3 regions of the Cryobacterium sp. AP23 genome follow, and region 2 is predicted to be linked to each of the others. Evidence: predicted binding sites of a transcription regulator. Region 2 holds the regulator's gene; each other region holds the start of a gene.
What was found. Region 2 encodes LexA, which represses DNA repair genes until DNA is damaged. Its sites were predicted from a motif close to TCGAACANNTGTTCGA; they were not measured.
Positions count from the first base shown of each region.

Region 1: a site for LexA is predicted at 2,093-2,108, ahead of ACU5E9_RS11040 (DUF222 domain-containing protein). Genes of this name have one in related genera too.
Region 3: a site for LexA is predicted at 1,856-1,871, ahead of ACU5E9_RS15995 (Rv2578c family radical SAM protein). Genes of this name have one in related genera too.

Region 1 is NZ_CM133415.1:2,334,257-2,338,345, reverse strand. Features, by position in the region: gene ACU5E9_RS11045 (formylglycine-generating enzyme family protein) at 1-371, opposite strand, end outside; gene ACU5E9_RS11040 (DUF222 domain-containing protein) at 507-2,072, opposite strand; gene moaA (GTP 3',8-cyclase MoaA) at 2,204-3,316, shown strand; gene ACU5E9_RS11030 (helix-turn-helix transcriptional regulator) at 3,361-4,089, shown strand, end outside.
Region 2 is NZ_CM133415.1:4,205,590-4,209,678, forward strand. Features, by position in the region: gene metE (5-methyltetrahydropteroyltriglutamate--homocysteine S-methyltransferase) at 1-1,007, shown strand, start outside; gene lexA (transcriptional repressor LexA) at 1,093-1,794, opposite strand; gene ACU5E9_RS19770 (LysM peptidoglycan-binding domain-containing protein) at 2,076-2,480, shown strand; gene ACU5E9_RS19775 (histidinol-phosphate transaminase) at 2,542-3,627, shown strand; gene hisB (imidazoleglycerol-phosphate dehydratase HisB) at 3,637-4,089, shown strand, end outside.
Region 3 is NZ_CM133415.1:3,381,030-3,385,118, forward strand. Features, by position in the region: gene ACU5E9_RS15990 (MDR family MFS transporter) at 122-1,555, shown strand; gene ACU5E9_RS15995 (Rv2578c family radical SAM protein) at 1,880-2,965, shown strand; gene ACU5E9_RS16000 (ATP-binding protein) at 3,308-4,089, shown strand, end outside.

The DNA.
Region 1 (4,089 bases), 1.9 Mb from region 2:
AGAGCCAGGTGGAACACCGCGGAGTATCCGAACAGCTCGGATTCGGTGGTGTACCCGGTGGCATGGACGAAGCGGGCGAAGGCCGCGTTGGTGACGGCGGTCGCATCGATGGAGAAGGCATCCACCCGCACCTCATGCACGGGCGTCTCGCCGTCGCCGGGATTGCCGGCGCCGTCGGCGTCGCCCATCCGGAACAGCTGCCGGGGCACAATCGCCTGGTCCAGGTCGTGTCCGCCCGCCGATTCGGCGGCGGCCCCGCCCGGCCCCACGGCTCCGGCCGGATCGGCGTTCCCGGCCTCGGGCTGCGCCGCGGCCAGCCCGGCGCTCCGGGTCTCCTCCCGGGCGGGTGTGCAGCAACTGTGGTCATCCATCGTCACCCGCAGACCCTAGCGCGGCGCTCGGCCCGCAACTACCCCGCTACCGGTGAGGCACACCTCGTCTGAGCCGGTGGCCTGGATGCGGAGTGGGGCTCGGCTGTGGCGAGGGGCGTAGATGCGGTGCGGTGCTCAGCTGCGCCGAGGGTGGTTGCGGTTGGGCATCGCGATGAGTGTCTGGCCGGGGTCGATGGTGGCGGGTGGTCTCAGCCAGTATCGGCCGGTGTTTTCGAAGATTTGCCAGCGTTGGTTGTGCAGGAGCATGTGGTGGGCGTGGCAGAGCAGGATGCCCTGGTTGATGTCGGTTCGGCCGTGGTCGCGGAGCCAGTGTTCGATGTGGTGCGCTTCGGTGAAGGATGGCGGTTTGTCGCAGCCGGGCCATATGCAGCCGCCGTCGCGGGCGGCCATGGCTCGGCGTTGGGCCCGGTTGAACAGGCGTTGTTCGTGACCGACGTCGAGCGGCCGGTTGTGCTCGTCGAACCGGATCTCGATCGAGCCGGAGTCGCAGATCAGGCGTTCGAGGGTTTCGGGGGAGACCGGGGCGTTGTTGCCCTCGATGTTGCCGTGGCCGGCCTGGCCGGTCGGGCAGATCAGGATGTCGTCGGCTGCGGCGGGCCGGGCGGCGGGGGTGGCGGTGGTGAGGATCTGGACGGCGGGGCGGCGGCCGCCGAGCATCTCGTTCGGGTTGATGGTGGTGCCGGCCTTGAGGAGGTCGAGGAAGCCGTCGCAGGTGATCTGGGTGGTGGTGCGGGGGTCGTCTTTGACTCGTTTGGCCCAGGCGGCTCGGTCGGTGTCGACGAAACGCACGCCGCCGCGGCGGGGGCTGGTGAGGCTGTCGAAGGTGGACTTGATGAACTCGCCCTGCTCGGGCGGAAAAAGTCCGTCCACGCGGACCTGGCCGGTATCGAGGGTCCAGATGCGCAGGTAGCGGTCGTCCCAGGCCTTCTGTTCCCGCACCCGGATGCCGGCCTCATCGAGGGTGTCGCGGGTCTGCCGGGCCTGCTTGAGCAGCTGGTCCACGTTCAACGTCTGCGCGTCGGTGAGGAGCTGGGCCAGGGCGTCGGCGAGGACCGGGCCGGTGACGACCGTGTCGATGTCGCCGAGGCCGGTGCGCAGGGCGTGGGCGGTGTCGATCGAGATTGTGCCGTCGTTCACCGCCCGCGAGATCGGGGCGTGCCACGGCAGCGGTGTCGGCGGTAGGAGGGGAGCGACCGGGCCGGGGGCGTCCGGGCCGAGGGCGTCCGGGGCGTCGGGGTCGAGGGCGTCGGGGTCGAGGGCGTCGTCGAGGAGCCGTCGAGCGGCCTCCGCGGCCTCCGCGTCGGCTTGGGCCTGGGCTTCTTCGGCTTCGGCGAGCATCCGGCCCACGCCGACGAGTTTGCGGGATTCGACCTTGGTGCTGCCGGTCAGCTCCTGGATCAACGCCTCGGGGTTGGGGAAGCCCTGCTGTGCGGCCAGGCCGGACTGGCCCAACTCCCACCGGGATCGCTGGGCGAGGGTCTTCGCCATCCACGCCTTGCGGGTGTCGAGCTCACGTTGGGCCTGCGCGAGAGTCTTCTGACCGGCCAGGACATCGGCATCCGAGAGGGCGTCGTAATCGGCACTGCACGAGCCCAGCCGGGCCACCGAACCCGCCGCATCCACCAACGCATCGTCGCCCGAACGGGCGAACGTGTCTGCGATGGTGGACTGGTTTGTCATGCCTTCAAAGTAGCCCGATAACGAAGGTTTGTGTGAGTAATTGTCAACTTGTGGATAACTCGGGTGGCAGAGTCGGCTACCTCTCGGGCGCTGTGAGGTAAACCGCGCTCGTTCGGGGTTAGGGTCGGTGTATGTCCGGCGCACCCTTCACAGCGCACGTTGCCGCGCCAGTCGAGGCAGCCGCCGGTCGGCCTGCCCCGGCAGCGAATGCCCCGCTCGTGGACACCCTCGATCGTCCGCTGCACGACCTGCGCCTGTCGGTCACCGACCGGTGCAACTTCCGCTGCGTGTACTGCATGCCCAAGGAGGTCTTCGGCAAGGACTTCGCCTTCATGCCCCGTGACGAGATGCTCTCGTTCGACGAGATGACCCGGCTGGCGCGCATCTCGGTGGCGCACGGCGTGGAGAAGATCCGGCTCACCGGCGGCGAACCGCTGCTGCGGAAGGGCCTCGAGGAGCTCATCGCGATGCTCGCTGAGCTGCGCACCCCCGCCGGCCGTGCGGTCGACATCGCCCTCACCACCAACGGCTCGGCACTGGGCGTGAAGGCGCAAGCGCTCAAGGATGCCGGCCTCAAGCGCGTGACCGTCTCGCTCGACTCCCTCGACGACACCACCTTCCGGGCCATGAACGACGTCAACTTCCCCGTCGCCCGCATCCTGGCCGGCCTGGACGCCGCCCACGCCGTGGGCCTCGGCCCGATCAAGATCAACATGGTGGTCAAGCGCGGCCAGAACGACCACGACATCGTCAACATGGCCCGGCACTTCAAGGGCACCCCCTACATCCTCCGGTTCATCGAGTTCATGGACGTGGGCACGAGCAACGGCTGGGACATGGGGGCCGTGCTTCCCTCCAGCGAGGTGCGTGACCGCATCCACGCCGAGCTGCCGCTCGAAGAGGTGGCCCCCAACTACACCGGCGAGACCAGCCGCCGCTGGCGCTACGTCGACGGCGGGGGCGAGATCGGCCTGATCTCCAGCGTCACCCAGTCGTTCTGCCACACGTGCTCCCGCGCCCGCGTCTCCACCGACGGCAAGCTGTTCACCTGCCTGTTCGCCAGTGAAGGCCACGACCTGCGCGCGCTGCTCCGCGATGGCAGCAGCGACGAACAGCTCTCCGCCGCGATGGGCGCCATCTGGCGCCAGCGCACCGACCGGGCCTCGCAGCTGCGCAGCGCCCAGACCGGTGCGGTGCGCTCGTCGGGCCGTAAGAAGATCGAGATGTCCTACATCGGCGGATGACCGCCGCTCACGCCGGTTAAACCGCACGCTGCTACTCTCAATTCATGGTTTCGACCGATCGACAGGGTGCCCGGCAGGTTGCCCTGGCCAGTGAGCCACGTCGCCGCGTGCTCGGCCTGCTCACCGCGGCCGGCGGTCCGCTCGACGCCGTCACTGTTGCCGCGGGAATGGGCCTGCACGTCACGACGGCCCGCTTCCACCTGGAGCAGCTCGAGGCCGTCGGGCTCGTCGAGCGCCGCATCAACCGCGCGGGCGGGCGCGGCCGCCCGCAGGTGCTGTTCAGTCCGGTGGCCGAACCGTTGCCCGTCGAGGACGCGCAGCAGCAACTGATGCAGGCCCTCGCCGCCGTGATCGGCGAGGACGACGACGGCGGCCGGGCCCGGTCGGTGCGCGCCGGCGAGCGCTGGTCGGCGCAGTATTCGGCCGCGGCGGATGCCCCGTCGGCGGAAATCCCCGTCACCGGCGGCCCCGTCGTCCTTGAACCCACCGCCGACGGCCCCGTCGCACCTGATCCCACCGCGGAGGACACGTTCGCCGGCGCGGTGGTGCCCACGCTGCTGCGGGTGCTCACCGAGATCGGCTTCGAGCCGGAGCTCGACGCCGACGAGGCCACCATCGCGCTGCCCGCCTGCCCGTTCCGGGCCGAGGCGCGGCAAAACCCCGATGTGGTGTGCTCGGTGCACCTGGGCCTGTTGAAGGGCGTCGCGCGGTCGCTCGGCCACAACGGCGACGGCATCCGCCTGCGCCCCTTTGTGCAGCCGCACCTGTGCCTG
Region 2 (4,089 bases):
TGGACCTACCGCCGCTGCCGACGACCACCATCGGCTCGTTCCCGCAAACCGGTGACATCCGCCGGGCCCGCGCCCGCCTCGTCTCCGGCGAACTCGCCCCCGACGACTACCGCGACCTGATGCGCGCCGAGATCAGCCGCGTCGTGCAGCTGCAGGAAGACCTCGGCCTCGACGTGCTGGTGCACGGCGAACCCGAGCGCAACGACATGGTGCAGTACTTCGCCGAGAACCTCGACGGCTTCGCCGTCACCGAGAATGGCTGGGTGCAGTCCTACGGAAGCCGGTGCACCCGCCCGTCGATCCTCTGGGGCGACGTCTCACGGCCGGCGCCGATCACCGTGGAGTGGTCCAGCTACACCCAGACCCTCACCGCCAAGCCGGTCAAGGGCATGCTCACCGGACCGGTCACCATCCTCGCCTGGTCGTTCGTGCGCGATGACCAGCCGCTGGGGGAGACCGCCCGCCAGGTGGCCCTGGCGCTGCGCGACGAGATCGCCGACCTCGAGGCCGCCGGCATCCAGGTGGTGCAGGTTGACGAACCGGCCCTGCGCGAGTTGCTGCCGCTGAAGAAGAAGGACCACGCCGACTACCTGAACTGGTCGGTCGGCTCGTTCCGGCTCGCCACCGCCGGCGTCGCCGACGAGACCCAGATCCATACCCACCTCTGCTATTCCGAGTTCGGGGTCGTGATCGACGCGATCCGCAACCTGGACGCCGACGTCACAAGCATCGAGGCCGCCCGGTCGAAGATGGAGGTCGTGCAGGACATCCAGACCAGCGGGTTCGACCACGGCATCGGCCCGGGCGTCTACGACATCCACTCCCCACGGGTACCGGGCGTGGCGGAGATCACCGAACTGCTCGAGCGGGCACTCGAGTCGATTCCGGCCCGGCAGGTGTGGGTCAACCCCGACTGCGGCCTGAAGACCCGCGGGTACGCCGAGACCGTCGATTCACTGCGCAACATCGTCGACGCCACCCGGGCGGTGCGGGCGACGCTGGGCTAAGCCTCCCCGGCTCGGAAGCGCCGCTGAACGACAACAGGCCCGGTCCCCTCACGGGACCGGGCCTGTTCGTGGTTCAGGAGGCGTCTCAGACCGAGCGCAGCACCGCGACGACCTTGCCGAGCACCTCGGCGTAGTCGCCCAGGATCGGCTCGAAGTTGGTGTTGCGGGGGAGCAGCCAGGTGTGGCCGTCGCGCTGCCGCAGCACCTTCACGGTGGCCTCGCCGTCGAGCATGGCCGCGACGATCTCGCCGTTCTCCGCGGTCTTCTGCTGACGGATGACGACCCAGTCGCCGTCGCAGATGGCCGCGTCGATCATCGAGTCACCGACGACCTTGAGCATGAACAGTTCACCCTTGCCCACGAGCTGGCGGGGGAGCGGGAAGATCTCGTCGATCTGCTGGTCCGCCATGATCGGGATACCGGCGGCGATCCGGCCGACGAGCGGCACCATCGCCGCGTCGCCCACCTGAATGCCGGACTGGTAGTCGTCGGCAGCGCCCGGCGTGACGTCCTCACCGGACTGCGGCAGCTCGATGAGCACCTCGAGCGCGCGCGGCCGGTTCGGGTCGCGGCGCAGGTAGCCGCTCAACTCGAGCTGGTGCAGCTGATGGGTCACGCTCGACAGCGAGGACAGGCCGACGGCGTCGCCGATCTCCCGCATGCTCGGCGGATACCCGCGGTCGCGCACCGAGCGCTGGATAACGTCCATGATGGCGCGTTGTTTATCGCTCAGGCTCTTGCGGCGCCGCGTGGTGCCCTTGTCCCGAGGTGTGCTCTCCTGTGCCACGTTGTCGCTCCTCCTGGTTGGGTCTGAATGGTGCTTCCGACGATCTGCGTGACGCGTCAGAAGTGAATGTCGGTGGTGTCTGTTTGAGTACTGCTACCCGATCGAAACTGTAGCCAAACTGACAGCGATTACTAGACATGCATTCGAGTGTGTTGCGAAATTTCTTTTCATATTATCCGGAAACAGGGTTGATTGTTCGAACACTCGAAGATATATTCGGAACATAGATTCGCATCCGGCCCTCCCGGCCGAGGGCCGGATGCGTTACCAGGAGGTCTGACATGAGCGCAGCATATGCAGTGAAGCCCGGCACGATCGCCGACCGATCGGCTCGTTCCACCGGCCACGCCACGGCCACCGCCGCCACCGCGCCGCGAACGCACCTGCGGCTCACCCGCCGCGGACGCGTCGTGCTGACCACCCTCGCCGCCCTGCCCCTGGTCCTGGGGTCCATCGCCGTCGCCGTCAACGGCGGCGTCGCCGCGGCGGAGGGCACCGCGAACGTGGGCGCCGCCGCCTTCGAATACATCACCGTCGACGCCGGGCAGTCCCTCTGGGATCTGGCCCAGTCGATCGCACCCAAGCAGGACCCGCGTGACGTGATCGCCGACATCGTGAACCTCAACCAGCTGGCGTCCGAGTCCGTGCAGCCCGGCCAGCGTCTCGCCCTTCCCGCCGGCTACTGAGCCTCCCGGCAGAACTCCTGCCGACAGGGAGGCGGGGCGCCGCGCAACTAAGCTTGTTCGGGTGACCAGCCTCGACGACCTGCCCCTGCGTGCCAACCTCCGCGGAAAGATCCCCTACGGTGCACCGCAGCTGCACGTGCCGGTGGCGTTGAACGTCAACGAGAACACCCACCCGATCCCGCCGGCCGTCGCCGCCGACATCGCCCAGGCCCTCGCCGACGCGATCCTCACCGTGAACCGGTACCCCGACCGCGAGTTCACCCCGCTGCGTGACGCCCTCGCCGGTTACCTCGGCCACGGCCTCACCCGGGACAACATCTGGGCCGCGAACGGCTCCAACGAGGTGCTGCAGCAGGTGCTGCAGGCCTTCGGCGGTCCGGGCCGTTCCCTGCTCGGCTACGCGCCGACCTACTCGATGTACTCGATCCTCGCCTCCGGAACCGACACCGACTGGATCCCCGGCGGCCGCGACGCCGACTACGAGCTCTCGCCGGAGACGGCCGTGCGCTGGGTGAACGAGACGACCCCCGACATCGTCTTCCTCTGCTCCCCGAACAACCCCACCGGCACACCGCTGTCACTGGAGACCATCGCTGCCGTCTACGACGCCACCCCCGGCATCGTCGTCGTCGACGAGGCCTATGCCGAATTCGCCCCGGTCGGCACCGAGAGCGCCCTCAGCCTCCTCGCGGGCCGCCCGCGCCTGCTGGTGTCACGCACCATGAGTAAGGCCTTCGCGTTCGCGGGAGTACGGGTGGGCTACCTGGCCGCCGATGCGGCCGTCACGGATGCGCTCCGGCTGGTGCGGCTGCCCTACCACCTCTCCGCCCTCACCCAGGCGGCCGCCGTCGCCGCGCTCGCGCACACGGGCGAAATGCTCGCCATGGTGGACGACATCCGCGTGCAGCGCGACCGGATCGTGACGGAACTGACGGCACTCGGCTTCCGCCCGTTGCGCAGCGGCAGCAACTTCGTGTTGTTCGGGGGCGTGGCCGATCCGCGCGCGGTCTTCGAAGCCCTGCTCGCAGAAGGCATCCTGATCCGCGACATGGGCATCCCCGGCCACCTGCGCGTTTCGGCCGGCACCGAGGCCGAGACCAGCGCCTTCCTCGACGCCATCGCACGGCTTCGTCCGTCAGCCGAATAAACTAACGCCATGAGCAACGTCACGCCTTCGCCTCGCCGTGCCCACCTGCAGCGCGAAACGAGCGAATCGAGCATCGACCTCTCCATCGACCTGGACGGCACCGGGGTGAGCGACATCCACACCACCGTGCCGTTCTACGACCACCTGCTCACCGCGTTCGCGAAGCACTCCCTGACCGACCTCACCGTGCACGCCAAGGGCGACATCGAAATCGACGTACACCACACCGTCGAAGACATCGGCATCGTGCTCGGCCAGGCGATCAAGCAGGCCCTCGGTGACAAGTCCGGCATCTCCCGCTACGGCGACGCCCTCGTGCCGCTGGACGAAGCGCTCGTGCAGGCCGTCGTCGACATCTCCGGCCGGCCCTACCTCGTACACACCGGCGAACCGGCCGGCTTCGAATTCCACCTCATCGGCGGCCACTTCACCGGGTCGATGGTGCGGCACGTCTTCGAGGCC
Region 3 (4,089 bases), 820 kb from region 2:
GGCGCTGCCCCTTCCAGAAGTCGCGCGCGTGCGGATCGCAAAAATCTCGGAATAGTCAGCCGCCCCCCGGACTTGGGTCCAAGGTGACTACCAGAACCGACGCCCGGGCAGCCTTCATCCGATGAGTATCAGCCGAAGGGACGTCGGTTTCCGGTCCGAGCGCGGGCCCATCCTCATCGCCCTCATGCTGACCACCGGGCTCGTGGCCATCGAGTCGACCATCCTCGCCACGGCGGTGCCCTCCATCGTGAAGGACATCGGCGGCTTCTCGCAGTTTCCCTGGCTGTTCTCCATCTACCTACTCGCCCAAGCCGTGTCCGTGCCGGTCTACGCGAAGCTCTCCGACGTCATCGGACGCAAACCGATCCTCCTCTTCGGCATCGGCATCTTCCTACTCGGCTCGATCCTCTGCGGGTTCGCCTGGAGCATGCCCGCCCTGATCGCCTTCCGGGCCGTTCAGGGCCTCGGCGCCGGCGCCATCATGCCGATGTCGGTCACCATCGCCGGCGACATCTACACCGTCGCCGAGCGCGCCAAGACCCAGGGCTACCTCGCCAGCGTGTGGGCGATCTCCTCCGTCGTCGGACCGACCCTCGGGGGCGTCTTCGCGGAATTCTCGACCTGGCGATGGATCTTCTTCATCAACATCCCCCTGTGCCTCCTGGCGGCGGGGATGATCATGCGCACCTTCCACGAGACCGTTCAGCACCGCAAGCACAAGGTGGACTACCTCGGCGCCACCCTGCTGATGCTCGCGTTGAGCGCCCTGCTCCTGGCCGTGCTCGAAGGTGGGCAGGCGTGGGCCTGGGCCTCGCCGCAGAGCATCGGCGTCTTCACCGCCGGCGCCGTGCTGCTGGTCGCGTTCGTCTTCGCGGAGCGGCGGGCGGCCGAACCGGTGCTGCCCATGTGGATCTTCTCGCGCCGGGTGGTGCTCACCAGCTCGCTGATCGGTCTGGGCGTCGGCGCCATCATGCTGGGGCTCACCTCGTTTGTGCCGACCTATCTGGAGGGTTCGCTCGGGGTCACGCCCATCCTCGGCGGCCTCGCCGTCGCGGCCCTCACCATCGGTTGGCCGATCGCGGCATCGCAGTCGGGCCGGCTCTACCTGCGCATCGGCTTCCGCGCCACGGTGCTCATCGGCATGGCCATCACCGTGCTCGGCACGGTGGTGCTGGCCCTCACGGCAGCAACACCCGCCGTGGCCACCGTCGCCGTGTCCTGCTTCGTCATCGGACTCGGCCTGGGCTTGGTGGCCACGCCCTCGATGATCGCCGCCCAGTCGAGCGTCGGCTGGGACGAACGCGGCGTCGTCACCGGAACGAGCATGTTCTCCCGATCGATCGGCAGCGCCGTCGGCGTGGCGATCTTCGGCGCCGTCGCCAACGCCATCTACGCCCTGCCCGGCAACGCAAGCCACGACCCGGAGGCGATCACGGACGCCTCATCCGCCGTGTTCCTCGCCCTGGCGATCACCGCCGTCGCCACCGTCGCTGCGGCCTTCTACATGCCCCGCACCAAGCCGCTCGGCCTGGAGTCCGCGCCCACCACCCCGTAGAACCCCGTAGCACCCCGCCGCCCAAGCCGAGCCGAGACTGGCCCATTTTTGCTAGTCAATTAGACCTCCGCACTAGCAATTCTGGGCCAGTCATCGCAGCGCCCACCAACCAGCACCGGGGCTGGCCCATTTTCGCTAGTTAGAGGGCCCGTTGCACTCGCAAATTCGGGCCACTCCACACGCTCGTGCCTGCTGAGCCGGCCGCCATGCCTGCGCACCGCGTGCGCAGGCCGGGCCCCGCTTCACTGGCTCAAGCTGACGTCGCACCACGGATGTCCGCCCCTCCCGCTTGCATCCCACTCGAACATGTGTTCGACTTGATGCATGCGCTGGAGTGGACAGGAACTGACAACCGAGCAGGCCGGGGCGCTCCCCGGACTGGCCCGGTTGAACAACCTCGTGCGCAGCGTGCGCACCCCCGAGTTCGACGGCATCACCTTCCACGAGGTGCTCGCCAAGTCCGCCCTCAACCGGGTGCCCGGCCAAAGCGCCATGCCCTTCGGCTGGACCATCAACCCCTACCGCGGCTGTTCACATGCCTGCACTTACTGCTTTGCCCGCCCCACCCACGAGTACCTCGACCTCGACGGCGGCAAGGACTTCGACAACGAGATCATCGTCAAGGTCAACGTCGCCGACGTCCTGAGAAAAGAACTCGCCAAACCCACCTGGGGCAAGCATCCGGTCGCGCTCGGCACCAACACCGACCCGTACCAGCGGGCCGAGGGCCGCTACCGGCTGATGCCCGGCATCATCGCCGCGCTCGCCGATTCCGGCACCCCGTTCTCGATCCTCACCAAGGGCACCCTGCTGCGCCGGGACCTCGACCTCATCGTCGAAGCCAGCCAGCGGGTCCCGGTCGACCTCGCGATGTCCATCGCCATCTACGACCACGACCTGCAACAGTCGGTCGAGCCCGGCACCCCCAGCACCAAGGCGCGCCTGGCCACCATCACCGCCATCCGCGAGCGCGGCCTCAACTGCTCCATCTTCATGATGCCGATCCTGCCGTTTCTCACCGACACCAAGGCGCACCTCGACGACGCGATGCGTCAGGCGGCGGATGCCGGTGCCACCGGCGTGCTCTACAGCGCGCTGTACCTCAAGCCCGGGGTCAAAGACTGGTACCTGCAGTGGCTCGAGGGCGAACGCCCAGACCTGGTGCCCAAGTACCGCGAGCTCTACAAGCGAGGCGCCTACGCGCCGAAGGAGTATCGGCAGTGGTTGGCGGCCCGCATCCACCCGCTGATGCGCGCGCACGGCCTCGACCACCGCCGAGAGGATCCGGCCACCGGCGGCATCCTCTCCACCGCGCTCACCCCGCGCGGCCCGGCGACCACCACCGCAGCCGCGGGGGAGTCCCTGATCGCGGCCGAACTGCCGCCCGACCTGTCGCCCACCCTGTTTTGAGCAGCACCCTCTCACTGCGGCCCGCGGCCCGCGTTACTCCCGGCGGCCCATGTTCGTACACGTGCCCGCGGGCGTTCGACGTGCCGCGACGGATGCTCCGCCGTGGGTAGCACCGCCACGAGCGTCCACGCACCCCGCCGCACTCGGCCAGTGCACGCCTCGACCCCCAGCCTCACCGCCCCGCCTAACTGTTCCCCGTGCGGACAAGTGGTCCCGGCACACCGGGTGCATTTGTCCGCAGCGGGACCAGAAGCCTGGACTCGACGTGAGCATCACCCCACCCCCAGCCGGGTGGCCGCCGAATCCCGCGCACCTGAGATAATCAGAGGTGGAGAGGGCGCAATGTCACTTGGGTTACCCGGCCACCTGGTGCAGGCCACGCTGAGTCGTGCCCTCGCTCGCGCGTCGCACTGGTTCGGCCTCATCTGCCTGGCCGGCGCGCTCGCCTCCGTGCTCGCGCTGAGCATGGCCCCGGTCACCGACCGCCTGTTCGCCACCGTCGCCGCGATCCTCGGCATGGCCGGCCTGCTGGCGCTCCTCGCCCGCTGGCGCACGGTGCCGCTCACCATCGCCTACCTCGTGCTCGGCGCCGCCTGCACCTACCTCTTCACCGGCGCGGTGCTGGGCATGCCCGGCGTGTTCTCCTCCTCGGACCTGTTCCTCATCTCCCTGCCCAAGATGGCCCTGATCATGGTCGGCGGCGCCGGCTCCGGCGCGCTCGTCGGCGTGCTCTGGAGCACGGTCGGGTTCCTCTTCGCCGAGGTCGCCGCCACCCTCGCCGTCTCCCAGGCCGGGGTGCCCGACCGGCCCGACGTCTTCAGCATCGTCACCTACCTCATGCTCGTGGGCGTGATGCTGCTCGACGGCCTCACCCGCCGCACCGGCCGCGCCGCCCAGCCGGCCATCCACCGGGCCGTGCAGGACGACGAGGCCCGCACCCTACGGCACGACTTCGACGTGCGCGCGATCGCGCTGATGCACGACACCACCCTCAACCAGCTCGTGTCGGTGGCCCGCGCCAAGCCGGGACCGCTCAGCCGCGGCCTCGAGGCCGGCATCCGCGAGACCCTCAACACCCTCGCCGACCGCGACTGGCTCACCCACGTCGACGAACGCACCGCCGC